Regions from separate parts of the Rhizobium sp. RSm-3 genome, predicted to be linked through region 2. Evidence: riboswitches for the same ligand, from Rfam matches in the RefSeq annotation. Region 2 holds a riboswitch; each other region holds the start of a gene.
The links. A riboswitch is a leader RNA that binds a small molecule or an ion and turns the genes downstream of it on or off. The one in region 2 is predicted to bind cobalamin.
Positions count from the first base shown of each region.

Region 1 (5,418 bases), on a different contig from region 2:
TTTCACGGCTTTGACCGAGGTTTATCAGCCAGCCGAGATCGTCGGGTTTCTCAACGAGCATTTCGAGCTGATCGGCCGGCATGTCGAGGAAAATTCCGGCGAGATCCTCAAATTCATGGGCGACAGCGTGCTGGCGATCTTTCCGACCGAGGCAGAGGACCCGCAAAAGGCCTGCAGGGCGGCATTGGCTTCGGCGCAGAATCTGCTGAAGGCCAACGAAGAGCTCAATCGCGAGCGGACATGCAACGGAGGCCCCGATATCGGCGTCGATGTGGTGCTGCATCTCGGCGAGGTCTTCTACGGAAATGTCGGCGCCCACGGCAGGCTCGACTTCACGGTAATCGGCAGGGCCGTCAACGAGGCTTCGCGGCTGGAAAAGCTCTGCGGCACGCTTGAGCAGCCCCTGCTGCTGTCGGACAGTTTCGCGGCGACCTGTGCCGTGGCTTGCGAGTATCTCGGATCGTTCGCATTGCGCGGGGTTTCGAAGCGGGCCGACGTGTTCAAGCTCGCCGACGCGGGGTAGCGGCGGCGCAAGCGATGGGATCAGATCTCGCCTGAGACCTCGCGGCGGCGGCGGTCTAGTTCTTCGCTGTAGCGGCGTAGCGTATAACTTTCGCTGAGCTGGCCGATCACCTTGCGTTCGATCAGGTTGTTGACGACGGCGAGCGCTTCGCTTTCGCTCTTGTCGAAGATCGCCGCCGCCTGCCTGGCATTCATCTGCGGCTGCAGGAAATCGTTCCGGTAGTGGATGAAATCGGCCAGCGTCTTGCCCTCGTCCTGGGTGTCGGTCGGGTTGGCGTAAATCTCCGGCACCAGCACGAGGCCGGCATATTTGTCGCTCTCCTCGACGAGGATGACGCGCTGGGCCGAGCCGATCGGGAAGGCCTGCTTGAATTCCTCCAGTGAAATGCCCGCTTTTGCCGTCTTGACGTCGGCGCGCATTAGCTTGTCCACCGTCAGGTTGCGGATCCAGCCGACGTCGTGGGCGCTGCGGATGCTTTCGCCGCGCAGATGGAAGCGCCATGTGGCGAAGGAATAGCCGAAGGTCGAGCGCACGACGAGCGAGGAGGTGATGACGGCGGCGAGCACCAGCACGGTGATCGGGAAATCGCCGGTGATTTCGAGCGCCAGGAATGTCATCGTCAGCGGTCCGCCGATGACGGCGACGGCAAGCGAACTCATGCCGACCACGGCATAGATGACGGGCGTCAGCGTCGCAGCGGCGAAATAGGGGCCGCAATAGGCAAAGAGCTTGCCGAGCAGGGCGCCCATGAACAGCGAGGCGAAGAACAGGCCGCCCCTGAAGCCGGAGCCGATCGATATCGCCGAGGCCAAGGATTTCAACAGGAAGAGGCCGATCAGCGCCGGGATCGCTACCTCGCGCGAGAGGTTGAGATGCAGCGCGCCGTGGCCGGCCGAAAGCACTTGCGGAGAGATCATCGCCAGCAGCCCGACGACGATGCCGCCGAGCGCGGGACGGAAGGGCGGGGCGATCGAGCTCTTACGGGCCAGTTCCTCGACGAAGGAGACGCCCTGCATGATCAGGATGCCGACGCCGGCGCAGAAGACGCCGAGCAGCAGCGCCGGGATATAATCGGCCGGCACGACCGAACCGAAGCTGCCGATATCGATGGTGAAATCGCCTTCGGCGAGCAGCCTTGCGATCAAAGTGGAAACGAGGGCGGAGACGACGACCGGGGTGAGCGACACAATCGTATAGGTGCCGATGATCAGCTCGAAGGCATAGAAGGCGCCGGTCAGCGGCGCGTTGAAGGCGGCGGCGATCGCGCCGGCCGCGCCGCAGCCGACGAGGATGCGCAGATCCGAGCGGCGAAGCTGCAGCTTCAGGCCGAATTTCGAGGCAAGGCCGGCGGCAAGCTGGGTATAGCCGGCTTCCAGGCCGACGGAGGCGCCGAAGCCGTTGGAGATCAGGTTCTGCACGGCGACGATAACGCTGTCGGTCAAGGACAGGCGGCCGCCATGCAGGGCATTGGCCTCGATCGGGTCGACCATCGGTTTCTTGCGGCGTTTGGCCAACACGAAGAGCAACAGTCCGAGCAGAATGCCGCCGATGACGGGGGCGGTCAACAGCAGCATCTTGTCGTCGATCACCGACGAGCTCAGCCTTTCACTGTCTGGTATGCCGAAGACCAGCTGATGCAGTTCGTTGGAGACGAAGCTCATGCCGGTGACGGCAAGCCCCGAGGCGATGCCGACGACGGCGCCCGCCAGCGACAGGCCGACTTCGCTGCGTCGCGTCAGCGCCCGCAGCCGCCCCGGATCAAAGAAAACACGCAGCGCCCGGAACCGGCGCCGATCCAATTTCATAAGCATGGCAAGACAACTAGGCAGGAGGAGGCCCGGTCAAGGGCGATGGCGCAGACCGCTTGCGATGTAATTGCGGCGAAAAGCTGGCGCCCGGGTCAAATATTTATGACGTAAGTATCTGATAAATGACGATGTTTTAGGTAGAGTAAGTCGTGTTGCGAGCGTTGCGCCGACTGGCTGGCCGTTCCCGATCGTATCGGCCGGTTGACTTCACCCCTGAGCTTGCCTAACCATCCTAGGATATAACGGATGGTTCCGGATCGGTGTTACGCCATTCCGGATGAAAAGGGAATGTGACGGGGTGGACCCACACCGGGCGCCTTCATCACAGCCGACCCCGCGACTGTAGAGCGGTCAGGGTCTTCCATCCGGCATCGAGCCCTTTCGGCCGGCAGTCTGCAATGGTGCAGGCGGGCGGGACGGGCGACATGCCGGAAAAGCCACTGGACATGCATGGTGATCAACCGGGGTCGGACGCCTCTATTTCTACGAATCGTCCACCTCTTCTCCGATGCAGCCGGGAAGGCGAGGCAGATTCGCTGGCACGATCAGGGGCGACCGGATTCCGGTCTGCCCCGATCGCGGCCGACAACCGTGAGCCAGGAGACCTGCCATTCGTGCCGGGCGAGAAGCCCAACCCTGGGCAAGAGACCCGCTGCCAGCACGGAGGTTGTTTTGGCTGTACGATTGAATTCGGCGCTGCCTCGTGCGGTGCGACGCTGCGATCTCACCTTCTCCCCCGCGGGGAGAAGGTGGCCCGAAGGGTCGGATGAGGGGGCCGCACGGCACCTCCGTCATTTTGCCCTTCGCTTGCGCTCAGTGCATTCGCGGCTTTGCCGCTCACCCCCTCAACCGCCTGCCGGCACCTTCTCCCCGCTGGGGAGAAGGGGGATGTGGCACCGCCGCGCCCTCTCTAGCGGGAGCGCTTGCGCATGACGACGGCTCTCTCGAACACCACCTTCATCCTCGGCGGCGCACGCTCCGGCAAATCCCGCTTCGCCGAATCTCTTGTCGTGTCGACCGGCCTCGATCGTCACTACCTCGCGACCGGCCGGGCGTGGGACGAGGAGATGCAGGCACGCATCGCCCAGCACAGGGCCGATCGCGGTCCGTCTTGGACCACACATGAGGAACCGCTCGATCTTGTCGGCGCGCTCGCCGCCATCGACGGCGAGGGGCGTATCGTGCTGATCGACTGCCTGACGCTCTGGGTTACCAATCTGATGATGGAGGGGCGCGAGATGGCGGGGGAATTTGCAGCACTCGCCGATTTTCTGCCGCGCGTAAAGGCGCGGCTCGTTTTCGTTTCCAACGAGGTCGGCCTTGGCATCGTGCCCGACAATCGCATGGCGCGGGATTTTCGCGATCATGCCGGCCGTCTCCACCAGATGATCGCGGCGAAGGCCGCCGAAGTCTATTTCATCGCGGCAGGCCTGCCGCTGAAAATGAAGGGTTAAATCCATGAACCAGCAGAAGATTCCCGCAACCGTCATCACCGGCTTCCTCGGTGCCGGCAAGACGACGATGATCCGCAACCTGCTCACTAACGCGGGCGGCAAGAAGATCGCGCTCATCATCAACGAATTCGGCGATCTCGGCGTCGACGGCGACGTGCTGAAGGGCTGCGGCGCGGAGAATTGCACGGAAGACGACATTATCGAGCTGACCAATGGCTGCATCTGCTGCACGGTCGCCGACGACTTCATTCCGACGATGACGAAACTGCTCGAACGCGAACAGCGCCCCGACCATATCGTCATCGAAACCTCGGGCCTTGCCTTGCCGCAGCCGCTGGTTGCGGCTTTCAACTGGCCTGACATTCGCACCCAGGTGACCGTCGACGGCGTCATCACGGTGGTCGACAGCGCCGCTGTCGCCGCCGGCCGTTTCGCCGACGATCACGATGCGGTCGAGGCGGCACGCGGCGCAGATGAATCGCTTGATCACGAGAGCCCGATCGAGGAGTTGTTCGAGGATCAGCTCACCTGCGCCGATCTGATCGTACTCAACAAGACCGACCTGATCGACGTGGCCGGACTCGGCCGGGTGCGTGATGAGGTCGCCTCCCGCACCGCACGAAAGCCTGCGATGATCGAGGCGAGGAACGGCGAGGTGCCGGCCGGCATCCTGCTCGGCCTCGGCATCGGCACGGAGGACGATATCGCCAACCGCAAGTCGCACCACGAGCTGGAGCATGAGGACGGTGTGGCGCACGACCACGACGAATTCGACAGCTTCGTCGTCGAACTCGGCGCAGTCGCCGACATTGCCGGCTTCGTCGAGGCGCTGGAGGCCATCATATCAGCCCATGACGTGCTGCGCCTCAAGGGGTTCGTCGACGTTTCAGGCAAGCCGATGCGCCTACAGCTTCAGGCCGTCGGCAGCCGCATCGACCACTATTTCGACCGCGCCTGGACGCCTGGTGAAAAGCGCGCCACGCGTCTCGTTGTTATCGGCCTGCACGAAATGGATCAGGATGCTGTGCGGATAGCGATCGAGGCGCTGGCGTAACCCCATGCATCTGCTTCTGGCCCAGCAGGGAACGATCAGCGACGGCGAGGAGGCGATCGACCTCGGGCAGACGCCGGGCGATATCCTGTTCCTGTCGGCTGCCGACAGCGAGCTTGCGGCGGTCGCGGCCGCCCATCAAGCGCGTGGTGGACCGCATTCGCTGCGGCTCGCCAGCCTGATGAGCCTCAAGCACCCGATGTCGGTCGATACCTATGTCGAGCGCACGGCGCGACACGCCAGGCTCATCGTCGTACGTGCGCTCGGCGGCGCCAGCTATTTCCGCTATGCGCTGGAGGCGCTGCATGCGTGTGCAGCCCGCAATGGCACGCTGATTGCGGTGCTGCCGGGTGACTCCAGGCCGGATGCAGGGCTGGCGCCGTTTTCGAACATCGCCTCCGATGATCTCGATGCGCTCTGGGCCTATCTGATCGAGGGCGGTGATGCCAATGCGCGCGCCTTTCTCGATTATGCCGGGGCGATGCTGTCGGGTGCGGAGAAGCCGGCGCCGGCGGTGCCTCTGATGAAGGCCGGCATCTGGTGGCCGGGGCGGGGGCTGATCGGGGTCGATGAGTGGCGGCG
Region 1 is NZ_MAWZ01000024.1:86,914-92,331, forward strand. Features, by position in the region: gene BBJ66_RS19520 (adenylate/guanylate cyclase domain-containing protein) at 1-523, shown strand, start outside; gene BBJ66_RS19525 (chloride channel protein) at 544-2,334, opposite strand; cobalamin riboswitch at 2,562-2,958, shown strand; gene cobU (bifunctional adenosylcobinamide kinase/adenosylcobinamide-phosphate guanylyltransferase) at 3,261-3,785, shown strand; gene cobW (cobalamin biosynthesis protein CobW) at 3,790-4,839, shown strand; gene cobN (cobaltochelatase subunit CobN) at 4,844-5,418, shown strand, end outside.
Region 1: another riboswitch for cobalamin. It lies ahead of cobU (bifunctional adenosylcobinamide kinase/adenosylcobinamide-phosphate guanylyltransferase); the one in region 2 lies ahead of BBJ66_RS09050 (ABC transporter substrate-binding protein).

Region 2 (5,418 bases):
GGACGCATGTGCCGCCGCTCGATCCATTGTCAACGCTGATCGAGAATTTCCAATAGCGCGGCGGCACGATCTGGGCCCCGCCCGGCGTCACCGCACGCGGTTATACGCAGGAAGACATGCTCGACGACGTCGTCATCGTCGGCGCCAGCGCTGTCGTTTTGACTGGCTGCGCCGGGCCGGGCGAGGATCGGGAGTGTCTTGCCTCTGCATTTGCCGGCCCGCAGCAGGCGCGCAGAAGTGTGAAGCGACTATTCTTGCGCTCGGCAATATACTTGTGAGATTGTATTGATATACATGCGATACTGCCGATGCAGGCGGCGCGGGGGCTTCGATGACATCCGTGAGGGTCAATGAGCTGATATCGGTGGCGGGGCAGCCCGATGCCGCCGGCTTTGCCGCTTTTGCGGCAGACGGCTTTGCCGGCGTCATCAATGCCCGGCCGGACGGCGAGGAGCCGGGGCAGCCCGGCAATGCGGCGGAAAAGGCGTCCGCTGCCGCCGCGGGGCTCGCCTACGGCTTCGTGCCGGTGAAAGGGGCCGAGATCACCGAGGCCGATATCCGGGCCTTCCAGGCGGCGATGGCCGAGGCGAAGGGACCAGTCGTCGCCCATTGCAAGAGCGGCACACGGGCGCTGACGCTCTATACGCTGGGCGAGGTGCTGGATGGGCGCATGAAGGTCGGGGATGTTCAGGCCTTCGGTCAAAACCTCGGCTTCGATCTTGCCGGCGCACGCCGCTGGCTGGAGAAGCGGGCCGGGCAGGCGGCTGGCGTGACGGCCTTCTTCGAGCCCCGCACCTGCAGTGTGCAATATGTCGTTGCCGACCCGGTGACGAAACGCTGCGCCATCATCGACCCAGTGCTCGATTTCGACGAGATGTCGGGTGCAACGGGGACGGCCAATGCCGACGCCATCCTCGCGCATATCGACAGCGAGGGGCTGACGGTCGAGTGGATCCTCGACACGCATCCGCATGCCGATCATTTCTCCGCCGCGCATTACCTCAAAGGAAAGACCGGCGCGCCGACGGCCATCGGCGTCCATGTCACTGACGTGCAGGTGCTCTGGAAGGAGATCTACAACTGGCCGGCACTCGAAACCGACGGCTCGCAATGGGACCGGTTGTTTGCCGACGGCGACACCTTCGAGATCGGCGGGCTCAAAGCCCGCGTGATGTTCTCGCCCGGCCATACCCTTGCCTCGGTGACCTATGTGATCGGCGACGCCGCCTTCGTGCATGACACCGTGTTCACACCGGATTCCGGCACGGCGCGCACGGATTTTCCCGGCGGCAGCGCCAGCGCCCTCTGGCACTCGATCCAGGCCATCCTGTCGCTGCCCGAGGAGACCCGGCTCTTTTCCGGCCACGACTATCAACCTGGCGGCCGTCACCCGCGCTGGGAAAGCACGATAGCCGCCCAGAAAAGCGGTAATCCGCATATATCAGCCATCGACGAGGCCGGCTTCGTGGCGCTGCGCCAGGCGCGCGACCGCACGCTGCCGAAACCGAAGCTGATGCTGCACGCGCTGCAGGTGAATATTCGGGGAGGCAGATTGCCCGAGCCCGAGGAGAACGGCCGGCGGTATCTGAAGATACCGCTGGATGCGTTGTAGGGACGCAGGGAGCAGCGTTGCGGCGCGTGCTTCGAGGCTCCGCCCTCTCGGGCTGCGCACCTCAGCATGAGGGAGGTCGGAAGATGCCGCGCCCGCGACAGCGGGAACTGAGAAGGCGGCGCCAACGCTTACGAACGCCGTATCCTGAGGAGGCGAGGATGCTCCTTTCAGTCTCCATTTTTCACCCACCCAAACCCCGTCCCCCGCAATAATCATTGACGTCGCCCGGGCAGGCGACGTAACTGGGGGGCGACGGTTCCCTGAAGATGACTCCAAGGGGATTAATAGGGAACACGGTGAGGACGACCCAGTAGGGACCGAGACCGTGGCTGCCCCCGCAACTGTAAGCGGATTGTCGATCATCTCAGCTATGGCCAGCGACCGGCCATCTCTGAAGGGCTTATGGCCTCGCCACTGCGATATATCGCGGGAAGGTGGATGAACCGATGGATATCCGCAAGCCAGGAGACCTGCCGTCAATCACGATCCAATCAACCGGGCGGGGATGCCCGGACAAGGAACAGACATGATTGACCTTCTGAACCTTCGCCGAATTCCGGCATGCATCCGTCTCGATTGGGCCTCCTGCGGTTAGCGCACGTCTCAGCGTGCCTTCGGCCGCGCGTGCGGCATAACCGTGCTTTTTCCCTTCAATCGAGGTTTTTCATGCGTCAGATTCTCGCCACCATGACATTTGCCTTCGGGCTGATCGGCCTTGCGGCACCGAGCCTTGCCGCCACTCAATATCCTTTGACCATCACCAATTGCGGTGAGCAGGTGACGTTCCAGAAGGCCCCGTCGAAGATCGTTTCGATCGGCCAGGGCATGACCGAAATTCTCTTCTCGCTCGGCCTTGCCGACAAGATCGCAGGCACGGCCGTCTGGGTCGGTCCCGTGCTGCCGCAATATGCCGAGGCCAACAGCAAGATAAAGCGTCTCGCCGACAATGATCCGAGCTTCGAATCCGTCGTCGGGCAAGAGCCCGACCTGGTGGCGGCCGAGTTCGAATGGCATGTCGGCGCGCAGGGCTCGGTCGGCAAGCGCGAGCAGTTCGAGGATGTCGGCATCAACACCTATCTCGCGCCGGCCGATTGCGTCGCCAAGGTCAACACCGATGGCGGCGACGGCGTGCGCAGGGAGCTGTTCACGATGGAGTTGATCTATCGTGAAATCGCCGAACTCTCTGAAATTTTCGACGTGAAGGAGCGCGGCGATGCACTGATCTCCGAGCTGAAGAAGCGCGAGGCCGATGCGGTGGCTTCGATATCGGGCGCAGCGGGCAAGAACCTGCCGGTCGTCTTCTGGTTCTCCAGCAAGGAGGCCAATGGCGACGCCTTCATTGCCGGCAAGAACAGCGCGCCTGCCTATATCCTGAAGACGATCGGCGCCAGGAATGTCGTCACCACCGAAGAGGAATGGCCGCTGGTCGGCTGGGAAACCATTTCCGAGGCGAACCCCGCCGTCATCGTGCTCGCCACCATGGACCGGCGCCGCTACGCCGCCGACGATCCCGAGGTGAAGATCGATTTCCTCGAGAAGGATCCCGTCACCAAGGAGCTGGACGCGGTGAAGAACAGGCGCTTCGTGATGATGGACGCGCAATCGATGAACCCGACGATACGCACTATCGACGGCATCGAGACGCTGGCGAAGGGCATCAAGTCCTTCGGCCTGACCCAGTGACGGCAGCAACGGCCAGAGAGCCGGGATGGTGGGCGCTTGCCGCGCTCACCATTGCCGCCTTCCTTCTTCTCGGGCTGATGATCAGCCTTGCCGTTTCGATCGGCGAGATCGCCATTCCGCTGGCGACCACGGCGGAGGCGGTGTCGAACCGGCTGTTCGGCACGGATTTCGAGCTCAGCCGCATCCATCAGGGCATCGTCTGGGATTATCGCCTCAGCCGGGCGCTGGTCGCGGCGAGCGCCGGCGCCTCGCTGTCGCTCTCGGGCGCGATCCTGCAGGCGCTGCTGCGCAATCCGCTGGCCGAACCCTATGTGCTCGGCATTTCCGCCGGGGCTTCGACCGGGGCGGTCTCGGTGATGATCCTCGGCTTCGGCTACGGCGTTCTCGGGCTTTCGGGCGGCGCCTTTCTCGGCGCGGTCGTCGCTTTTCTGCTGGTCGGCTTTCTCGCCACGGGGGCGGGCGGAACCGGCGAGCGCATCATTCTCTGCGGTGTCGCCGGTTCGCAGCTCTTCAATGCGCTCACCTCCTATATCGTCACGACCTCGGCCAATGCCGAGCAGGCGCGCGGCGTGTTGTTCTGGCTGCTGGGCTCGCTCAGCGGCGTGCGCTGGCCGGATGTCTATCTCTCGGTGCCGATCGCGCTTGCCGGTTTCCTCGTCTGCATGGCCCATGTCCGGGCGCTCGATGCCTTCGCCTTCGGCACGGATGCGGCCGCCTCGCTCGGCATTGCCGTGCGCCGCGTTCAGATCCTGCTCTTTGCCCTGACGGCGGCGATGACGGCAAGCGTCGTCAGCATGGTCGGCTCGATCGGCTTCGTCGGCCTGGTCATTCCGCATGCCGCCCGCTTCCTCGTCGGACCGGGCCATCGGCGGCTGCTGCCGGCAACGGCACTCGGCGGCGCGATCTACATGGTCGGCGCCGATATCGTCTCACGCATCATCATCCCGCAGCAGGTCCTGCCGATCGGCGTCGTCACCGCGCTCTTCGGCGCGCCGGCCTTCGCCGTCATCCTCTATCGCGTGCGGAGGAGCGCATGAGCATTACCATCGACGCGGTGAGTTTCGCCGCCGGCGACACGATCATCGTCAACGGGGTCAGCCTGACGGTGGCAAAGGGCAAGGTGCTCGGCCTGCTCGGGCCGAACGGTTCCGGCAAATCGAGCCTGCTCAGGCTGATCTGCCGGCTGCGCAAGGTCCGCAGCGGCGTTATCCGGCTGGGCGAAGACGATATCGCCTCACTGTCGCGCGCAGCCCTTGCGCGGCGCATCGCCTTCGTCGAGCAGCAATCGACGACCGAGACGCAACTGACCGTGCGCGACGTGGTGCGGCTCGGCCGCACGCCGCATCGCGGGCTGCTCTCACCCTGGGGCGCGGAGGACGATGCCGCGGTCGACGAGGCCTTGTTGCGGGTCGCCATGCGAGAGCGGGCGGGTCAGCTCTGGCAGACGCTATCGGGCGGCGAGCGTCAGCGTGTCCATATTGCGCGGTCGCTGGCGCAGGCGCCGGGTGAGCTGCTGCTCGACGAGCCGACCAATCATCTCGATATCCAGCACCAGCTCGACATCCTCCGGCTGATCTCGAAGCTCGGCATCACCTGCATTGTCGCGCTGCACGATCTCAACCTGGCGGCGATGTTCTGCGACAGCCTGGCGGTGCTTCAGAAGGGCGAGGTCGTCGCCGCGGGCGCGCCAGAGGATGTGCTGACGGAGGATATGATCGGCCGGGTTTTCGGCGTTCGCGCCCATGTCCAGAAATCGGCCGTGCATGGCCGGCACCACATCCAATACGTCCTGGATTGAGGAATGGCCTTTTTCCTGGACTGGCGTATGATTTCCGAGGGCGCTTGCGCCCGGTCGAACGGAGTTTCGAGATGCTCGAACGAAATCAGTTTCCCCTGCGCCCAATCGTCCCCGGCTTCGCTGTTGCCTGGGTCGTCATCATTTCAGGCGCGAGCGTCGCTCTCAGCCTGCTTTTTGCCTGCGTCACGCCCTTCGTGGCCCTGGCGGCGGTAGCGGCGGTCATTCTTCCCCGGCGGATGGCGGTGACGGCGGTTCTGCTGGCCTGGCTCGCCAACCAGATGGTCGGGTATGTCGTGCTCGGCTATCCCCAGACTTGGGACAGCTA
Region 2 is NZ_MAWZ01000006.1:111,573-116,990, reverse strand. Features, by position in the region: gene blh (bifunctional sulfur transferase/dioxygenase Blh) at 332-1,612, shown strand; cobalamin riboswitch at 1,849-2,104, shown strand; gene BBJ66_RS09050 (ABC transporter substrate-binding protein) at 2,279-3,295, shown strand; gene BBJ66_RS09045 (FecCD family ABC transporter permease) at 3,292-4,332, shown strand; gene BBJ66_RS09040 (ABC transporter ATP-binding protein) at 4,329-5,093, shown strand; gene BBJ66_RS09035 (hypothetical protein) at 5,165-5,418, shown strand, end outside.

Region 3 (5,418 bases), on a different contig from region 2:
TCAAAACGGGGAGAGGGTTAGGGTGAGGGGCATCTTGCTGATCCGGAGCGAATTCAAATCACAGCGTACAAGACACGCAGCCCTGCACCTCGGTGCCGGACAGCGCCATCTGGCGAAGGCGGATGTAGTAGATCGTCTTGATGCCCTTCCTCCAGGCGTAAATCTGCGCCTTGTTGATATCGCGCGTCGTTGCCGTGTCGCGGAAGAACAGGGTCAGCGACAGGCCCTGATCGACATGCTGGGTCGCCGCCGCATAGGTATCGATGATTTTCTCCGCCCCGATCTCGTAAGCGTCCTGATAATAATCGAGATTGTCGTTGGTCATGAACGGCGCCGGATAGTAGACGCGGCCGATCTTGCCTTCCTTGCGGATCTCGATCTTCGAGACGATCGGATGGATCGAGGAGGTCGAGTGGTTGATGTAGGAGATCGACCCCGTCGGCGGCACCGCCTGCAGGTTCTGGTTATAAAGGCCGGAGGTCATGACGGCCTTCTTCAACGCCGCCCAATCATCCTGTGTCGGAATATGGATTCCTGATTTGTCGAACAGCGCCTGCACCTTGCCGGTCGCCGGCTTCCATTCCTTTTCGGTATATTTGTCGAAATAGTCACCGGAGGCATATTTCGATTTTTCGAAGCCCTTGAAGCTTTGGCCCCGCTCGACCGCCAGCAGGTTCGAGGCGCGGATCGCGTGATAGGTCACCGTATAGAAATAGATATTGGTGAAATCGACGCCTTCCTCGGAGCCGTAGAAGATGCGTTCGCGGGCGAGATAGCCGTGCAGGTTCATCTGGCCGAGGCCGATCGCATGGCTGTCGTCATTGCCCTTCTCGATCGACGGAACCGAGGCGATGTGGCTCATGTCGGAGACCGCCGTCAGTGCCCGGATCGAAGTCTCGATCGTCCTGCCGAAATCGTTGGAATCCATGGCCGCGGCGATATTCAGCGAGCCGAGATTGCAGGAAATATCCTTGCCGAGATGCTTGTAGGAGAGGTCGTCATTGTAGTCGCTCGCCTCGCTCACCTGCAAGATCTCCGAGCAGAGATTGCTCATGGAGATGCGACCCGCAACCGGGTTTGCCCGGTTCACCGTGTCTTCGAACATGATGTAGGGATAGCCGCTCTCGAACTGGATTTCGGCAAGCACCTGGAAGAATTCACGCGCTTTGATCTTCTTCTTCGAGATGCGGGCGTCCGCCACCATCTCCCGGTACTTTTCCGTCACCGAAATCTCGGTGAAGGGCACACCGTAGACGCGCTCGACGTCATAGGGCGAGAACAGATACATGTCCTCATTGTTTTTCGCGAGTTCGAAGGTGATGTCGGGCACGACGACGCCGAGCGACAGCGTCTTGATGCGGATCTTCTCGTCGGCATTTTCGCGCTTGGTGTCGAGGAAGCGCATGATGTCGGGGTGATGGGCATTGAGATAGACGGCGCCCGCCCCCTGGCGGGCACCGAGCTGGTTGGCATAGGAGAAACTGTCTTCGAGCAGTTTCATGACGGGGATGATGCCCGACGACTGGTTCTCGATCTGCTTGATCGGCGCACCGGCCTCGCGGATGTTGGTGAGAGACAGCGCGACGCCACCGCCACGTTTCGACAATTGCAGCGCCGAATTGATCGACCGGCCGATCGATTCCATATTGTCCTCGACCCGCAGCAGGAAGCAGGAGACGAGTTCGCCGCGCTGTTGCTTGCCGGCATTGAGGAAGGTCGGCGTCGCCGGCTGAAAACGGCCGGAAATGATCTCGTCGACCATGTCGCGGGCAAGGGCCTCGTCGCCGCGCGCCAGGGTCAGCGCCACCATGCAGATGCGGTCCTCGTAGCGCTCGAGATAGCGCTTCCCGTCGAAGGTCTTCAGCGTATAGCTGGTGTAATATTTGAAGGCGCCGAGGAAGGTCGGGAAACGGAATTTCCTGGCATAGGCCTGATCGAACAGGTCGCGGACGAAATTGAACGAATATTGATCGAGAACCTCCTGCTCGTAATAGCCCTCGGTGACGAGGTAATCGAGCTTTTCCCGGAGATTGTGAAAGAACACGGTGTTCTGGTTCACATGCTGCAGGAAATACTGCTTCGCCGCCATGCGGTCCTTGTCGAGCTGGATCCTGCCCTCGTCGTCATAGAGGTTCAGCATCGCGTTCAGCGCGTGATAGTCGAGCGTCTCCGCCGCTTTCAAAGGGCGTTCGCCGGCGGGATGAGCAAAAGTGTTATGCGGTTTTGCGCCCGCATCCCGCGTCAGAGTTGTTCCCGTGTCCAAAACCGTTCCAATCCGCGTTTGACGTTGGCGACATCCTCCTCCGTGCCGATGAGCTCGAACCTGTAGAGGTAAGGCACCTGGCATTTCTGCGAGATCACGTCGCCGGCGAGCCCATATGTCTCGCCGAAATTGCTGTTGCCCGCGGCAATCACGCCCCGGATGCGTCCTCGATTCTCCGCATCGTTCAAGAAACGGATCACCTGCTTGGGAACGGCCCCCTTTACGATCCCTGGGCCGCCGGCGCCGCTATAGGTCGGCACGACAAGCACGAAAGGTTCGCGGATATGGAACGCCTCTGCGCCGCTTGAGGGAATGCGCGCCGCGCGCATCCCGAGCTTGGCGACGAAGCGATGGGTATTCTCGGATCGGCTGGAATAATAGACGATCAGGCCCATCGCCTTTCCTCGGTCAGGAGAGCGCGCTGATCATATCCGGACGGAACCCCGCCCAATGCTGCTCGCCGGCAACGACGACGGGAACCTGCATATAGCCCATGCCGCGCACACGATCGAGCGCCTCGGCGTCCTCGGAGATATCGACGACGTCGTAATCGACGCCCAGGCGGTCGAGGGCGCGATAGGTGGCGGTGCATTGGACGCAGGCGGGTTTGCTGTAGACGGTAACGCTCATCATGTTCCTCGTGATGTCAAAGAATTCAGGACGCAATACTGGGATCGGTCGCCTTGCGACGTCCGGGGCAACGTTTGATGGTGATCTGGCAAAGTCGGCGGTTTAAACGCCCGAGAGGATCCCTTTCGGGATTTGCGCGGGCGGCGGCCTTGATGTTCTGGACATAACTTCAACCCCGAAGTGCTCATGCGGACGTTCGGGGCAGCGCAACAGGCGCGGATCATTCCGCTGTCATGCACGCGACCTTCCGGACACCCCGCCCGTGGACATCTCGTTCAAGGCAGGTCTCCTGGCTTGCGGGTCGAAGCACCCTGCCCCAGCCTTCCCAAGGCATCATGCCTCAGTGACCTGAAATCGGACAGTTGCTCGCCGCTCACAGTTGCGGGGGCAGCTCCGGCCTTGTTGCGCCGTCATGGCGAAACGCACCGTATTCCCGTCTTAGCCTGCGATCCTGACGAATCGAAGGAACCTTGAACACTAGATATAGTATGCCAATCCAAAATCGTGTCAACGGATGGTTTTCGCCTTGCGTTACGACAGGTTTGAAATCGCTGCGTTCCTGTGAAAAACATGGATAACGAAGGCTTAAAGAAAACAGGCTGTGGAGAAGGGCCGGATGAAGAGGACCGACCCGTAGCCGGCCCTCAGATTTTGTTTCCTGGTCAGGCCCGAATCGTCCCCCGAATCGTCACTGTCCCTTTATCCGAAGCAGCCTAAGTGCATTGATCGTCACCAGCACGGTGGCGCCGGTATCGGCGAGGATCGCCGGCCAGAGCCCGGTGATCCCTAGGATCGTCGTCACCAGGAACACCGCCTTCAGCCCGAGCGCGATGGTGATATTCTCTAGGATGTTGCGCATCGTGCGTTTGGACAGTTCGATCATCCGGGCCACGTCGCCGACGCGCCCGTGCAGCACGGCGGCATCCGCCGTTTCCAGCGCCACATCGGTGCCGCCGCCCATGGCGATGCCGATATCGGCGGCGGCCAATGCCGGAGCGTCGTTGATACCGTCCCCGACCTTGGCGACGATGAAACCCTGGCGCTTCAATTCGCTGACGACCCGCTGCTTGTCCTCGGGCATCATCTCGCCGCGCCAGTCGATGCCGAGCATGCCGGCAACGGCTGCCGCCGTCCGCTTGTTGTCGCCCGTCAGCATCATCGCCTTGACGCCGGCCGATTTAAGCGTGGCAAGCCCGGCCTGCGCATCCTCGCGCGGCTCGTCGCGCATGGCGATCAGGCCGGCTGCAACACCATTGACGAGCAGCACCGATACGCTCTTGCCCTCATCGTTCAGAACAGTAATGCGTGCATCCTTTTCGCCGTCGAGCGCTCCGCGCTCGCGGGCAGCGGACGGCGACAGCAAATCGAGAGTCTCGCCGCCGACTTTACCGCTGACCCCCTTGCCCGGCAGCGCTTCCAGTTCGAAAGCCGGCGGCACGGGGACGCCGCCAGCCTTGGCGCGTTTGAGGATCGCCAGCGCCAAGGGGTGGCTGGAGCCCTGCTCCAGCACTGCCGCGCGCGACAAGATCTGCGCCTCACTCAATCCGAAGGAAACGATATCAGTCACTTGAGGCTTGCCTTCCGTCAGCGTGCCTGTCTTATCGAAGGCGACCATCGTCACCTTGCCGAGCGTTTCCAACACCGCGCCGCCCTTCATCAGCAGTCCGCGCCGGGCGCCTGCTGAAAGCGAGGCGGCGATCGCCGCCGGCGTCGAGATGACAAGCGCGCAGGGGCAGCCGATCAGCAGGATGGCAAGGCCCTTGTAGATCCATTCGTCCCACGCCCCAGCGAGGAATAGCGGCGGAACGACCGCGACCAATGCTGCGACCACCACGACGCCGGGCGTGTAATAACGCGAGAAGCGGTCGATGAAGCGTTCCGTCGGCGCCTTCGATTCCTGCGCCTCCTCCACCAGCTTGACGACTCGGGCGATGGTATTGTCGGCAGCCGCCGCCGTGACGCGAACCCGGAGCACCGCATCGCCATTCACCGTTCCGGCAAAGACGACGGCATCGACGCCCTTGCGCACCGGCGTGCTCTCGCCGGTCACCGGCGCCTCGTCGATCGCGCTCTCGCCCGAGACGATGATGCCATCAGCCGAGATGCGATCGCCCGGACGCACCATGATGATCGCGCCGACGGCGAGGCTTTCCGCCGGCACCTCCCGCGTCTGGCCATTGTCTTCCAGCAGCGCGTTCTTCGGCACCAAGGCCGTCAGCGACTGGATGCTTTCGCGCGCCTTGCCGGCCGCGACACCCTCCAGCAGCTCGCCGACGAGGAACAGGAACACGACAGTGGCCGCCTCCTCCCCCGCATTGATGATGACGGCGCCGACGGCGGCGATCGTCATCAGCATTTCGATCGAAAACGGCGTGCCTGAGAACGCCGCCATGACAGCGCGCCGCGCGATCGGCACCAGACCGATGAGCATGGCGACGATGAAGGCATAGGACCCGATCGCAGGTATGAGATGGCCCACGGCATAGGCGGCAATCAGCGCCGCACCCGAGAGGATGGTCAGCCGG
Region 3 is NZ_MAWZ01000031.1:5,326-10,743, forward strand. Features, by position in the region: gene nrdE (class 1b ribonucleoside-diphosphate reductase subunit alpha) at 59-2,263, opposite strand; gene nrdI (class Ib ribonucleoside-diphosphate reductase assembly flavoprotein NrdI) at 2,242-2,658, opposite strand; gene nrdH (glutaredoxin-like protein NrdH) at 2,672-2,893, opposite strand; cobalamin riboswitch at 3,156-3,381, opposite strand; gene BBJ66_RS22440 (heavy metal translocating P-type ATPase) at 3,582-5,418, opposite strand, start outside.
Region 3: another riboswitch for cobalamin. It lies ahead of nrdH (glutaredoxin-like protein NrdH); the one in region 2 lies ahead of BBJ66_RS09050 (ABC transporter substrate-binding protein).

Region 4 (5,418 bases), on a different contig from region 2:
ATGCAAAGGATAAGAAAGACAGCCGCAAGCGCCGTGCGCGCCTGGGCGCGGATGGAACTCGTTTCCATCAGCACGTTCACCGTCCAGTCCTCGGCCGGCATGTAGTGCGAGAGAACCAGATATTCGCTCGATCCGCGCTCGCCGGCGAGCGTCATCAACTCGTGCGGCTCGAAGCGCTGGCGTGTGACCGGCAGCGCCGTCAGTCTGGCATTGGCATAACGCCGCGAGGCTTCCGTGCGTGCGATGCGATCGGCCGTCAGCGGCAGGATCGCGCCGTAGAGCCATTCCGGGCTGCCGGACATGAAGATGATGCCCTCAGGATCGGAGACGAAAATCTTGTATTCGCCGCCGCCCCAGGAGGATTCGATCATGTCGATATCGACCTTGAAGACGATGACGCCGCGAATATCCGTGCCGGTCCGGATCGGCGCGGCGAAATAATAGCCGCGCTTCAGCGAGGTGGTGCCTAGCGCATAGAACCGCGCCTGCCGGCCTTCGATCGCGTCTTGGAAATAGGGCCGGTAGCTGAAATTCTGCCCGACGAAGCTTCCAGGTCCGTCGTAATTGCTGGCCGCGATCGTCTCTCCATCCGGCTTGACCACATAAATGTCGGAGGATTTCAGCAGCCCGTTAATCTGCTTGAGATAGAGATTGGCCGCATCGCGCAGTGCCGCATTTTCAGGGGCGCTCACCAGTTCCTTGATGTCGTCATGATCGGCGATCAGCGCCGGCAGCGCCTCGTAGCGGTTGAGGTGACCGCTGAGCGCCGAGACGGCAAGGCGCAGCGCTGTCCCCGCCTGCGCCGAGGCCTCTCCCATATAGGCGCGTGTCGCAATCGCGCTTCCATAGGTGAAGAAGGCGAAGATGATCAACGGCACCACCAGGAACGCCGCTATCGCACGATATCTCGACAGATCCGGCTCCTCCCCTTTCCGCCTCCACTCCCCAGCGAGGCATACCCGACGGCTCAAGTTTAATGACGCCGACACGGATTTCCAAGGGCCCGCCGAAACTTGACACCCGGAGACGCGAATGCCCTATTGCGGTATCGTAGGGAACCCCATCATGAGCAACGACAAGACGCCCGCCGACAGCAAGCTCACCAGCTCCAAGCGTCGCTGGGCGGCAGAGGGCAAGTTTCTGACCGGCCGCATCAGCCGCCCCGAAGCCGAGCGCCTGCCGCCCGGCCAGCATCTCGTCAAAAACTGGCCGGTGCTCGATCTCGGCCAGCAGCCCGTCATCTCCACCGATAGCTGGCGTCTTGAAGTGCGCGGCCTCGTCGAAACGACGCTCACACTCAACTGGGCCGACTTCCAGGCGATCGAGCAGAGTACCAAGGTCAGCGATATCCACTGCGTGACCACCTGGTCGCGCTACGATAACAAATGGCGGGGTGTTTCCACGCGCGATCTGCTCGATCTCGCCATGCCGAAGCCGGACGCCGGTTATATCATGCTGACGAGTTATGACGGCTATACGACCAACCTTCCACTTGCCGATTTCGCCGCCGAGGACGCGATCCTTGTGACATCATGGGAAGGCCTGCCGCTGACGCCGGATCACGGCGGCCCGATGCGCCTCGTCGTGCCGCATCTTTATTTCTGGAAAAGCGCCAAATGGCTGCGCCGCATCGAACTGATGTCGGGTGACGAGGCCGGCTTCTGGGAAAAGAACGGCTACCATATGTATGGCGATCCGTGGCGCGAGCAGCGCTATTCCGACGATTGAGCCTTCGGCCGCAGAAAGCGACCCAGCGCAAACACCACAAGGGCGAACAGAGCGGCGAACCCCGTCAGCGACGCCATGCTGGCGGCATGAAACGGCACTTTACTCCAGCGTGGCTTGACGACATCGGCGGTGTTGAAGGCCTCGCCGCTGAACCGGCAGGTGATGAGCGCCAGGCTGCGCCGCACCATGTCGTCATCGACCGCGGAAATGATTTCACCAGCCGCAACGGCCTCCCGCGGCATCTCACGCATCGAAAGCAATACCGCCTTGGTCGCCGCAAGATAGGCATGGGCGCATTCGTTGAACGGGCTCTGCTCGTCGCTCACGCTGCCCGGCATCCGTCCCCAGAGACAATAGGAATACTGGATTTCGGCGTAGTTCAGAACGCGCCGGAATGGCTCGTTCGTATCGACTGCACGGGACGCCAGACCGATAATTCGGCCGCGATAGTCCGAAATCACCGCCATCTCGCCATGCGAAATTTCTGGGATCTCGAGACCGGCATGGCTGGCGCCGCCGCTGCGGCTATGAGCAAGGGCGTTTTCAACAGGCATGCAAAAGAAAGCGGCGGCGGCAAAGGCCGTCGACAGGAGCGATATGGTGCTGCAGCTTTTCATCGTTGCCCGAAAATCTAAAGGCGCCGGCAAAACGGCGCCCCTCGATGTGTTCAGTGGAAGGCCTTTACCTGCCGGACCGGTTGCCCGCCCTTCACGGCAAGCCGCTTTTCCGCCAGCGCTCCGAAGCCAAGACCGAGCGTTGCCCAGAGGATCGCATGCATGGCGAGCGTTGTCGTGCGGAAACGCCAAAGCACCATCGCCGAGAAGTTCTCCGGCACTTCGTTGATCGGCGGCAGCAGATAAAGCACGAGGCCGATAAAGACGAGATAGGCGATGCCGGCGATGATGGCGCCGTTCCAGAGGCCGAAACGCTCGGAAAGACGGCGCGACAGCGCCACCGCGGCGATCAGGGCGGCGAGGGAGACGACGATCATCAGGAAGAACAGCTCGGTCCTGACGCCGATTGTATCGGCATTGCCGACCGCCGGCGGGTTGGCCGGATATTTGATAGCGGGAACGAGAACGATCGCCACGAAGGCGAAAATGGCGATGACCGCCGAGGTGCCGCGCGCCGAAAGGCTGCCGACGCGGCCGTGCACGAAAGCGAAGGCGAGCGCGAAAAGCCCGCCGACGGCAATGCTATGGGCCATGACGCCGGTGAAAAGGCCCGGACCGGCCTGCATGGCGCGGCTGACGATTTCAGGTTCGGCGGCTTCGCCGGTCGCCTGGGCGCTCGCCTCCTCGAAGGCGATCGCCGAATCGACCAGCGGCTCGCCGAAAGTATGGGCGAAGGCGAAGACGAGGAAGCCAGCAATCAGGCCCGCGAGCATGCCGCGTAGCAGGAGGTTTCCAACCATGTCGGGAACTCCCCTAGTGGCAGGGGAAGCCGAGGAGGTGGCGGGCGTCATGCACGAATTCATGCACGTACATGCCGTTGAACAGCGCCATCGCGCCTTCCTCGGTGCCGACGAAATAGATGGCGATGAGCATCAGCAGGCCGCCGAAGATCGCCCATGGCAGGATCTCTGCTACGGGGATCGGCGCCGGTGCCGCAACAGGCGCAAAAGTGGTGTCAGACATGTATTCCTCCGGGAATGACGCGTTCAGTCGAAAGAGTGCTTATGCGGCAGGGTCTGACTTCCAGCGCGAAGAACCTTCGACACGCTGGTCACAGCGGCGCGACCGTGCCGGATTTACACCGGCTTCCAAACCCGCAACAGCACGGTTATATCTGCAGGCCGAAGAGCCTGTCAACGAAACTTCATGAAGCGGCGACGGGCTGTTCCCACCGCTATCCGGAGATCGGAACGACCGTGAATACGCGCCTTACCTGGATCTGCCACGGCGCGACGGCGGCGAGCCGCAAGGCCCTGTTCCCGCTCGACGAACCGCTGGAAGACAAGGCCGCAGAAGACGCGGCCAGGATGGCCGCCCTGCCCCGTGCCGATCGTATTGTCACCAGCCCGGCTTTGCGCGCCCGCCAGACTGCCGACGCGCTCGGCCTTCAAGCCCGGACGGACCCTGTCCTTGGCGACTGCGATCATGGCCGCTGGGCCGGCAAGTCGATCGCGGCGATAGAGGCCGAGGAGCCGGAGGACCTCATGGCCTGGATGAGCGATCCGGAAGCGGTCCCGCACGGGGGCGAGAGCCTTGTTGATCTTGGCATACGCGTCGCCGGCTGGATGGACAATGAATCCGCCCTCGGCGGCCATGTGATCGCCATCAGCCACGCCGCCGTCATCCGGGCAGCGGTTGCCCATGTGCTTCGGGCGCCGCCATCCTCTTTCTGGCTCGTCGACATCGAGCCGCTTGGTATCGTTCGCATGACCAGCAACGGACGGCGCTGGTCGCTGCGTTTTCAGCATTAATGCATGTCGCCCGGAAGTGTGCCGCGGTTCCGGGATAACGACATGCATAAAACAAAAACCTAAGGCGCGTCGCATGAATCCCGTTTAATGCGACGCGCATTAGCGATCCCTCATCTTATCCAGCTTTACACAAGCAAATTGCGTCATCTCTGTTGAACCCGGCTTCACCGGGACTACTTCCTTGTCCCAAGGAGATGGAAGACATGACATATGATTGGAGTGGCGAGCGTACGCGGCGCCTGCGCCTGATGCGTTTCGCCACAATCACACTTCTGATCGGTCTCGTCGTCAGCGTCCCGCTGCTGATCGTCACCGCCTGAAGCACGAGAAAGGGCGAGCATGCGACAGCACGCTCGCCTTCGTGCTTTCCCGTCCCCGCTTCACGAGAAGCGCGTCCGTCTCTCGACGGTGCAGCAACAGGCTGCGGCCTCCAATAATTCGCCTTCTGGTTTCAACGAACATTTCAGACTTTCGTGATAGTTCGGCATAGGGTGGAGATGGAGAAGGCCACATGCCGGTGTTTTTCCAGAGCAGGGCCGGAAGGCAATGCGTGTCGATCGTCGGGCTTGGGATAACTCTCTGGCTCCTCGGCGCGCTGTTGCAGCTCGACGACAGCCTTGTCTATTTCATGACCGGTTTCGGCGAATATGGCGCCGACAAACTCGTTCTGGCGCTCGGCATCGCCGGCGCCATGAGCTTCATCTATTCGGTGCTGCGCATCGCCGACCTGCGCAAGGAAACGGAACTGCGCGCCGCCGCCCAGGCGAAGGCCGATTGGACGGCCACCCACGACCATCTAACCAAGCTGCCGAACCGCTACGCCTTCGAACGCAAGATCCTCTCATGGCCGATCAAGGACGACGAGGACCAAATCGAGGAATGGGATCGCAACGTCACGCTCTTCTCCGTCGATCTCGACGGCTTCAAGAAAGTCAACGATCTCGTCGGCCACAAGGGCGGCGACATTCTGCTGATCGAGGTTGCCAGGCGAATCTGCGCGCTCGGCAACGCCGATTGCGTTTACCGCTTCGGCGGCGACGAATTCATCATCGTCGCCTTTGCCCTGACGGCACCGCGCGAGGAGCGTTTTGCCAGACTGCTAATCCAGGCTGTCACCCGGCCGATCCATATCGACGGTTTTGCCGTCGAAGTCGGCGCCAGCGTCGGCTACGACCGCTGGACCGAAGGAGCCGAACCGCTGGAAGATGCCGCGCATCGTGCCGACCTCGCCATGTACGAGGCAAAATCACGCGGCCCCAACCATT
Region 4 is NZ_MAWZ01000046.1:27,382-32,799, forward strand. Features, by position in the region: gene BBJ66_RS25455 (sensor histidine kinase) at 1-881, opposite strand, end outside; gene BBJ66_RS25460 (sulfite oxidase-like oxidoreductase) at 1,066-1,728, shown strand; gene BBJ66_RS25465 (hypothetical protein) at 1,713-2,345, opposite strand; gene BBJ66_RS25470 (CbtA family protein) at 2,396-3,142, opposite strand; gene BBJ66_RS25475 (CbtB domain-containing protein) at 3,156-3,365, opposite strand; adenosylcobalamin (AdoCbl) riboswitch at 3,379-3,521, opposite strand; gene BBJ66_RS25480 (histidine phosphatase family protein) at 3,599-4,153, shown strand; gene BBJ66_RS25485 (putative bifunctional diguanylate cyclase/phosphodiesterase) at 4,665-5,418, shown strand, end outside.
Region 4: another riboswitch for cobalamin. It lies ahead of BBJ66_RS25475 (CbtB domain-containing protein); the one in region 2 lies ahead of BBJ66_RS09050 (ABC transporter substrate-binding protein).